2 regions of the Photobacterium carnosum genome follow, and region 1 is predicted to be linked to the other one. Evidence: riboswitches for the same ligand, from Rfam matches in the RefSeq annotation. Region 1 holds a riboswitch; the other holds the start of a gene.
The links. Region 1 has a riboswitch for lysine ahead of GLP24_RS03140 (Na+/H+ antiporter NhaC family protein). Riboswitches for the same ligand answer to the same signal wherever they lie in the genome.

Region 1 (4,198 bases):
AAGCATTAGCGACATTAGCTTATGATGGCCGCCGTGAGGCTCTGTTTCGCAAACAGGTCATGGCGGCATTAGAAATATTACAAGATGGTCATATTACTATTGATGACATGAAAGGTTCTTGGGCTGGCGCTATGGGGCAGTGTCAGTTTATGCCAACCTCTTATCTGACTTATGCTGTTGATGGTAATGGTGATGGCAAAGCGGACATTTGGAATACGAAGGCCGATGTTTTTGCTTCTGCTGCAAATTATTTAAAACTCTCAGGATGGAACAGTGAATACACTTGGGGGCGTCCAGTTAAGTTATCACAAGTATTGGCCGATACTTATGAAGGCACCGAAATTGAAAAAGGTAAAACATTAGCTCAGTGGCAACAATTAGGTGTAATGAGTAATAATAATGGCATATTACCTAATGCAGAGATTCAAGCATGGTTAATTCAGCCTGATGGCGGAGAAGGTAAGTCATATCTAATTTATGAAAACTATCGAACATTACTTAAGTGGAATCGTTCGCATTATTTTGCTTTGGCTGTGAGTGCATTAGCCGATCGTATTCAATAAAATAATTATTATTAGCTTATAGTAAGTTTTAGTAATGCTTAAAAAGTTAGTCATTAATGTCTGGCTTTTTATTTACATTATTTAACGAATATAAATACTTTATTCTTACTAAGAATAATTACGAGCAGAATAGTCATCATAGTATTAATTTTAGATATAAAAAAAGCCTAAATAGTTTAGGCTTTTTTATTTAATCTAATGAATTAGATTTCAAATTCTTCAAGAGGTTGGCCTTCATCTAATGCTTTCTTTAGTGCACTAGGTGTACGGCCTTGACCTGTCCATGTTTTTTCATCGCCATTTTCATCGATGAATTTATATTTAGCAGGACGAGTTGCACGCTTTGTTTTTGGTGCTTTTGCTAAACTTGCTAATAATTCTTCAGGGTCAATACCGTCAGCTAATAGCATTTCACGATACTGAGTCAGTTTTTCATTGCGCTCAGTTTCTTTTGCTTGTTCTTCAGCTTCAGCATCAGAACGTTCAGTAACAACTGTTGTTAGTTTATCTAACGCTTCTTCAAGTTGCTCTAGTGTATATTCACGCGAAAGTGCGCGTAGGCTTCGAAGGTTTAAAAGCGCTTTCATTGCATCAGACATTTTATATTTCCTGTTATTTTTAATTAACTGTAAATAATAATAGCAGCATTAAAACATTTTTTGCAATAGTAATACTTTTATACATTATGTGTAAAACATTTTAATCATTTCTTTATTTGAAAAATAGTTATGTTTGAACAATAAGGCTATTTATAAAATAATTCTTCATTAAATGTATAAACACAAGCTAAATAGTTTTAGATATTGTTACTAAACTTTATATGTTAAATGCTAATAAATTTTAAAATGTTATACCACTTCGTTATTATTGATTGTTTATGGTCGTTACTTATTTATTTACAATCTTTATTGTTAATAATTGTGGCTCTAGTTGTTGCGCAATTGGTTTTTTGAGTGGAATAATTTTTCCATTCCTTTATGATAAGAGCTGAGGTGCATTATTTATCAATAACTAATATGAATGTGATTATTAGTGCAGTGAATCAATGTCAACGTAAGAAATTGATATTAAATAGTCTTACTGAGGTTACATTGAATAAGTGTAATACCACCATAGTAGATAAAAATATAATTATGGAGTACTACTGTTGAGGTTAGAGAGGCTAACCATCTTTCCTTATACTCAAAGTGATATGACATTATGGTTATATCAAGCAGTAGATCTCCAACCATCATTGGTTGTCATAGAGATTATAAATTTTGATAGATTACTCTCACTCACTAACATCCATTATTCCACCATTAGTCGCGCTTGGTTTAGCGATTTTAACCCGTAGAGTTTTATTGTCTTTAGGTACCGGTGTTGTACTTGGCGCATTATTTCTTAATGATTTTTCTTTTATCAATACAGTAGGTTATCTTGCTACATCAATCAAAGGGTTATTTATTGCTGATAATGGTATCAATACTTGGAATATGAGTATTGTGCTGTTTTTAATATTACTGGGGATGACCACTGCATTATTAACGCTTTCTGGTGGAACACGTGCTTTTGCTGAGTGGGCACAGACAAAAATAAAAACCAAACGTGGGGCAAAACTTTTAGCGGCTTTTTTAGGGGTCTTCATTTTTGTTGATGACTATTTTAATAGTCTTGCTGTTGGCTCTATTGCTCGTCCTGTGACAGACCGCTTTCAAGTGTCACGTTCAAAATTAGCTTATATTCTTGATTCTACGGCAGCCCCTATGTGTGTATTAATGCCTGCATCAAGCTGGGGCGCATATATTATTACTTTGATTGGCGGCATATTGGTCACACATGGTGTTACTGAATATACGCCATTAAGTGCTTTTATGACATTAGCGCCAATGAATTTTTATGCTATTTTCGCATTAGCAATGGTGTTTGTGGTGTCATGGTTCCAGTGGGATATTGGCCCGATGAGAAAGCATGAAATAGCGGCTTGTCATGGTCGAGGCACTGATGTAGGCGGTGATGTTGATGAACAGGCTAAAGATTTAACTGAAGAGCTTGATATTAAAGAGAGTCAATATGGCCGTATTGGTGATTTAGTGTGGCCGATTATTATTCTTATTATTGCGACGTTCTTTTTTATGGTGTTTACCGGTTATCAGGTGCTAGCAGCAGAAGGTAAACCGTTTGCATTATTAGGTGCTTTTGAAAATACTAATGTTGGTGAAGCATTATGTCTAGGTGGTGCATTTGGTTTAGTTGCCGCTATTGTCCCTGTTTTTCGTCAGCGTATTTCTTATCAAGATGTTGGTAATACTTTATGGGTTGGTGCGAAATCAATGTTTGGTGCCATTTTGATTTTATTATTTGCATGGAGTATTGGTAGTGTTATTGGTGATATGAAAACAGGTCAATATTTATCAACGCTTGTTCAAGGTAATATTAATCCAGCTTTACTGCCAATGATCCTGTTTTTATTATCAGGCATTATGGCATTTTCAACCGGAACCTCATGGGGTACATTTGGAATTATGTTGCCTATTGCTGGCGATCTCGCAGGTGCGACTGAAATCAGTTTAATGTTGCCAATGTTAGCCAGTGTATTAGCAGGGTCAGTATTTGGCGATCATTGTTCTCCAATTTCTGATACCACTATATTGTCATCGACAGGTGCTCGTTGTCATCATATTGATCACGTTGCGACTCAATTGCCTTATGCTTTATCTGTAGCGGTTATCTCCACGATTGGATTTTTAATATTAGGTATTACTGATTCATTAGTATTAGCATTTTTAGTCGCCTTAGTTGCATTTGTATTGATGTGTTTCTTCTTAGCTTGGTTATCGAGTCGACCATTAAAAGGTACTGCATAAGATTAATGTTGCACGTTATTAAAATAACCTAATGGGTTCAAATTGAACCAGTTAATGATTTTCAACTGGTTTTTTTTATAATAATAATAGCCGTTGTTGATATATGTGCTTTTCATTGGTGGTGATTTTATGTAGCATCTTCGCGATTTTTAAATGTAATTAGTATGACTAGGAAAGCTAATGGCCCAGATGTATTTCTATTACTCAGCAATGAACGCTGGGAAATCGACCACACTATTACAATCATCATTTAATTACCGTGAGCGAGGCATGACGCCAATTATTTTTACGGCAGCGATTGATGATCGTTTTGGTAAAGGTAAAGTTAGCTCTCGAATTGGTTTACAGGAAGATGCTGAATTATTTAATTCGACAGATGATTTTTATCAGATATTAATCAACTTTTCTAATGCAGGTAAAATTGATTGCGTATTAATTGATGAAAGCCAATTTTTAACTAAAGAACAAGTTTATCAATTAACTGAGGTGGTTGATAAATTAGACATCCCTGTTTTATGTTATGGGCTACGCACTGATTTTCTTGGTGAATTATTTGAAGGTAGCCGTTATCTATTATCATGGGCAGATAAGTTAGTTGAGTTAAAAACGATTTGTCATTGTGGCCGTAAAGCGAATATGGTGATTCGTCAAGATGCTGCAGGTAATGCAATTGCTGGTGGTAATCAAGTTGAAATTGGCGGTAATGATCTTTATGTATCAATGTGCCGTGCGCATTATAAAGAAGCGTTAGGGCTTTAATTCGCATTTAAATGAATAAAAAAGGAAGCA
Region 2 (4,198 bases), on a different contig from region 1:
TGGTTTCATTAATTGGTGTAACTGATTTATTAAAGCAAGCTCAATTAGCATCCGCGGCAACACATGAAAGTTTTACTTGGTATGCCACCGCTGCTGCCGTGTATTTAATTATTACATTGATTACTCAACGTATTATTAAAATAATCGAAAGGAAATTCAGCGAGCAAGATGGCTCTAGCGTCCAAAAACATAAAAGCCAAGGAGCAACCGCATGAATGAACAAAATTTTTGGTTAATGGTGCAAGGTCTTATTACCAGTCTTGAATTAACCGCTGCGTCTTTATTCGTAGGCTGTAGTTTAGCGTTATTCATGACGACAAGTTTAATATTACGTACACCTATTATTCATTGGATCAGTCGTGGTGTTATTACTCTGTTTACGGGAACGCCATTATTAGTACAAATATTTTTAGTCTATTATGGTCCAGGACAATTTGAGATTATTCGTCAGAGTTTTTTATGGGATTGGTTAAGCCAACCATGGTTTTGTGCCATGCTTGCATTAGCGCTAAATACCGCCGCTTATAGTACCCAGTTATTTAAAGGTGCATTTGATGCAATACCTAAAGGTCAATGGCATGCTTGCCGTGCATTAGGCATGAATACCAAAGCAACATTGGGTGTATTACTTCCCTTTGCGATTCGTCGTGCGGTTCCTGCTTATTCAAATGAAGTGATTTTAGTCTTTAAAGGCACATCACTAGCAAGCACAATTACTATTATGGATATTATGGGTTACGCACAACGTATTAATGCACAAACTTATGACACTTTAACCGTGTTTGCTGTTGCAGGGGCGTTCTACCTTACGATCAATGGAATACTCACATTACTGTTTCGAGTATTTGAGAAAAAAGCACTGGCCTTTGAAGCGGTACGTTAATTTTTATTATCACTCTAATTAACAATTTAACGCATTAAAAAGTCGACACTATGTCGGCTTTTTAATAACTAAAAATAATACACTTCATCATGATTTAATGACTTAGTTTAGCGTTAATTTTTAAAACTAATTGTGATTTGGTATTTTTAACAACGTCAATTTTATTCTCTTTAATATGGGAAAATTGCGTTAACAATTGCGTTAACTCATCTTTCATCAATTGCAGATGACGTGACGTTCTATGACGAGTAATTTCACTCACAAGCCTTTCCTTTGCTTGCAATGCTGTTGTTGCTTTCACGGTCTTCTTTGAACGAAAGAAGAAATTCATAGTCAATATCCTTATTTTTTATAAACCCATATAAAATATTAGATTATGGTTACAAATACTACTAAATAGTGAATATTTGTTAACTCGTTATAGTAATAGATACATTATATAACTGGTTATTATATAAACAAAGGTATCTTATATAAAATAATATTATTAATCATTTATTTAAATACTGACAAATCACACTCACTAAATAATCATTCGTACTTATTTTCAAAACATCCCATTACAGAAACATAACTAAGTAATTGTTTATTAAAAATTACCCAATAAAATGATGAGCAAGTATAGATATGACTATTCATGAAGCACCCCCCTTCTATTCCTATTTATAAGAATCTAGTACCTCAAAATCAATCAATCTAATAGTAAAAAATATTTACTCTATCTTTAAAGAGCAACGTCAATAACTCCCAATTTTAACCAATAACTATAATGATAAAATTGAGTATCAACTATGAACAACAATGGTTGGTTAGATTCATGATTCCAGTCTACGCATTATTCTTTTCGATAATATCAATAGCAGTAGCAGTAGCCTCCAGTACTAAATCACAATATTCATAATCTCACTCACCCAATAGATAATAATCCCGAATAACGGAATAATATGCAACAATAACGAAACAATTAACGACTAACCGATTGAAACAATGATCAGTTAATCAACATGCTTAAATTTGCACCTGTTATACATATAAGCATGTTTTTTTATTGCTTGTGAGAAATATCTATGTATAGTCAAAGTCTAATCCTTTGAGTAGAGGCGCGCTGCCTAAGAGTATTCGGTTGGAGGGAGATCCCCTATGAGAACCGAAGAAAGGAGTCAGCGCCGAAGTAGTTATTGAGTCATCAATAATCGCTGGTTCTGTATTTAATAAGTACAGAACTGCCATAGTTATGTTGTCTATGGAGCGCTACCCTATAGGGATAAGAAGTATTATTTCTCAAGAAATCTGTTTCTCTATCCTTTCGGTAGATCTCCACCTTATTATAGGTGTTTAAGAGATCCATGAATTTAATCCAATATTCTGATTCACTATTATCAGTAGTCCCTGCACTACTGGCTGTTATCCTTGCAATTACTACCCGTCGCGTCTTGTTGTCTTTAGGCGTGGGTATTCTAGCAGGATCATTCCTTCTAAATAATTACAACCCACTCGCAGCACTACAATATCTTTTACATCAAATTCTTGGCTTAGTTTGGGCTGATGGTGCAATTAATACCAGTAACGTTAACATGCTATTATTTATGTTATTACTGGGTGGTTTGATCAGCTTAATGACCGCAACGGGTGCAACCAAAGCATTTGCTGAATGGGGTGTTCGCCGCTGTAAAGATCGTCGCAGTGCTAATATCTTAACGGGTATGATGGTATTTGCTTTCTTTATTGATGACTTTTTCCATAGCTTATCTGTTGGGCCAATCTGTCGTCCTGTGACAGATCGCTTTCAAATTTCACGCGCCAAATTGGCTTACCTGCTAGATTCAACAGCCGCACCTGTATGTGTTATCACGCCTATTTCATCATGGGGTGCTTATATCATTGCAATCCTTGGTGGCATTTTAGTCTCTAATGATATTACTGATACCAGCCCAATTTCATTGTTCGTACAAATGATTCCAATGAATCTTTATGCTGTATTTACGTTGTTAATGGTACTTGTGGTTATCACATTCCAACTTGATATTGGTCCAATGCGTAAGCACGAAGAGCGCGCACGTAAAGGTCAACTTTGGGATGAATCTAAAGGTCACCCTAAAGGCTTAGAAATCACTACTGAAGGTGAAGGTAATGGCACCATGATTGATATGGTGTTACCTATTCTGACGCTGACGGTTTCTAGTGTTGGCTTTATGATAATGAGTGGTGCTGATGTATTAACCGCTAAAGGTCAAGCATTTAGTCTGATTGGATCGCTAGAGCATACTGATGTTGGTTCATCATTAGTTTATGCTGCCTTATGTAGTCTTGCCGTTTCTATTGTATTAGCACTACGCTTAAAGTTACCACTAAAAACATGGTTAACAGCAGCACCTCAAGGTATTCAAGCAATGATGCCCGCGATTATCATTCTATTATTTGCATGGACAATTGGTACAGTTGTTAGCGACATGCAAACAGGACAATACTTAGCATCATTAACAAAAAATGGTCTACCTGTTGAGCTATTACCCGCGCTCGTTTTCTTACTATCATGTGGGATGTCTTTTGCGACCGGCACCAGCTGGGGTACATTTGGTATCATGCTACCGTTAGCGGGTGATATGGCAATTGCGAGTGACGTGAACTTATTAATGCCTATGCTATCAGCAGTATTAGCAGGCTCAGTATTTGGTGATCACAGTTCACCTATTTCAAGCACCAGTATTTTGTCAGCAACAGGCGCAGGTAGTCATCATATGGATCACGTAATGACTCAGTTACCTTACGCATTAACCGTTGCTTTTGGTGCTTTCCTTGGCTACCTTGCAATGGGTATCACAGGTTCAACCATTATGGGTATCGCTGTAAGCTCAGTATGGTTCGTTGGCTGTTGTGTTTACCATATACGTCAAGATAAAAAACAACAATTAGTAACGGCTGCTGATTAAAAACAACCATTATTAACAATAATCCCCGTTCGTTTTCGTGCTTATTTGATTTATTCTAGAGCACTAAACCGCGGGGATTTTTTTGATCAGGAGATAAACAATGGAATATTTACACACAATGGTACGAGTCAGTGATTTAGATGCCTCACTGGACTTCTACTGCAATAAATTAGGGTTAGTTGAAACAAATAGAAAAGATAGTGAACGTGGGCGTTTTACATTAGTATTTTTAGCCGCTCCGGCTCAAGCACAAGCCGCCACTCAGACACAATCACCATTATTAGAGTTAACTTATAACTGGGATACAGAAGCTTATAACGGTGGTCGTAATTTCGGTCATCTTGCGTTTCGTGTTGATGATATTTACCAATTGTGCCAACACTTA

Region 2: linked by a shared signal. The riboswitch ahead of GLP24_RS03995 (Na+/H+ antiporter NhaC family protein) and the one ahead of GLP24_RS03140 (Na+/H+ antiporter NhaC family protein) in region 1 are both predicted to bind lysine.

What each region holds. Positions count from the first base shown of each region.
Region 1 covers NZ_WMDN01000002.1:252,035-256,232, forward strand. The annotation lists gene GLP24_RS03130 (lytic murein transglycosylase) at 1-563, shown strand, start outside; gene GLP24_RS03135 (H-NS family histone-like protein) at 767-1,162, opposite strand; lysine riboswitch at 1,543-1,715, shown strand; gene GLP24_RS03140 (Na+/H+ antiporter NhaC family protein) at 1,820-3,409, shown strand; gene GLP24_RS03145 (thymidine kinase) at 3,590-4,168, shown strand.
Region 2 covers NZ_WMDN01000003.1:88,110-92,307, reverse strand. The annotation lists gene artQ (arginine ABC transporter permease ArtQ) at 1-215, shown strand, start outside; gene artM (arginine ABC transporter permease ArtM) at 212-883, shown strand; gene GLP24_RS04000 (hypothetical protein) at 978-1,214, opposite strand; lysine riboswitch at 1,971-2,145, shown strand; gene GLP24_RS03995 (Na+/H+ antiporter NhaC family protein) at 2,230-3,813, shown strand; gene gloA (lactoylglutathione lyase) at 3,914-4,198, shown strand, end outside.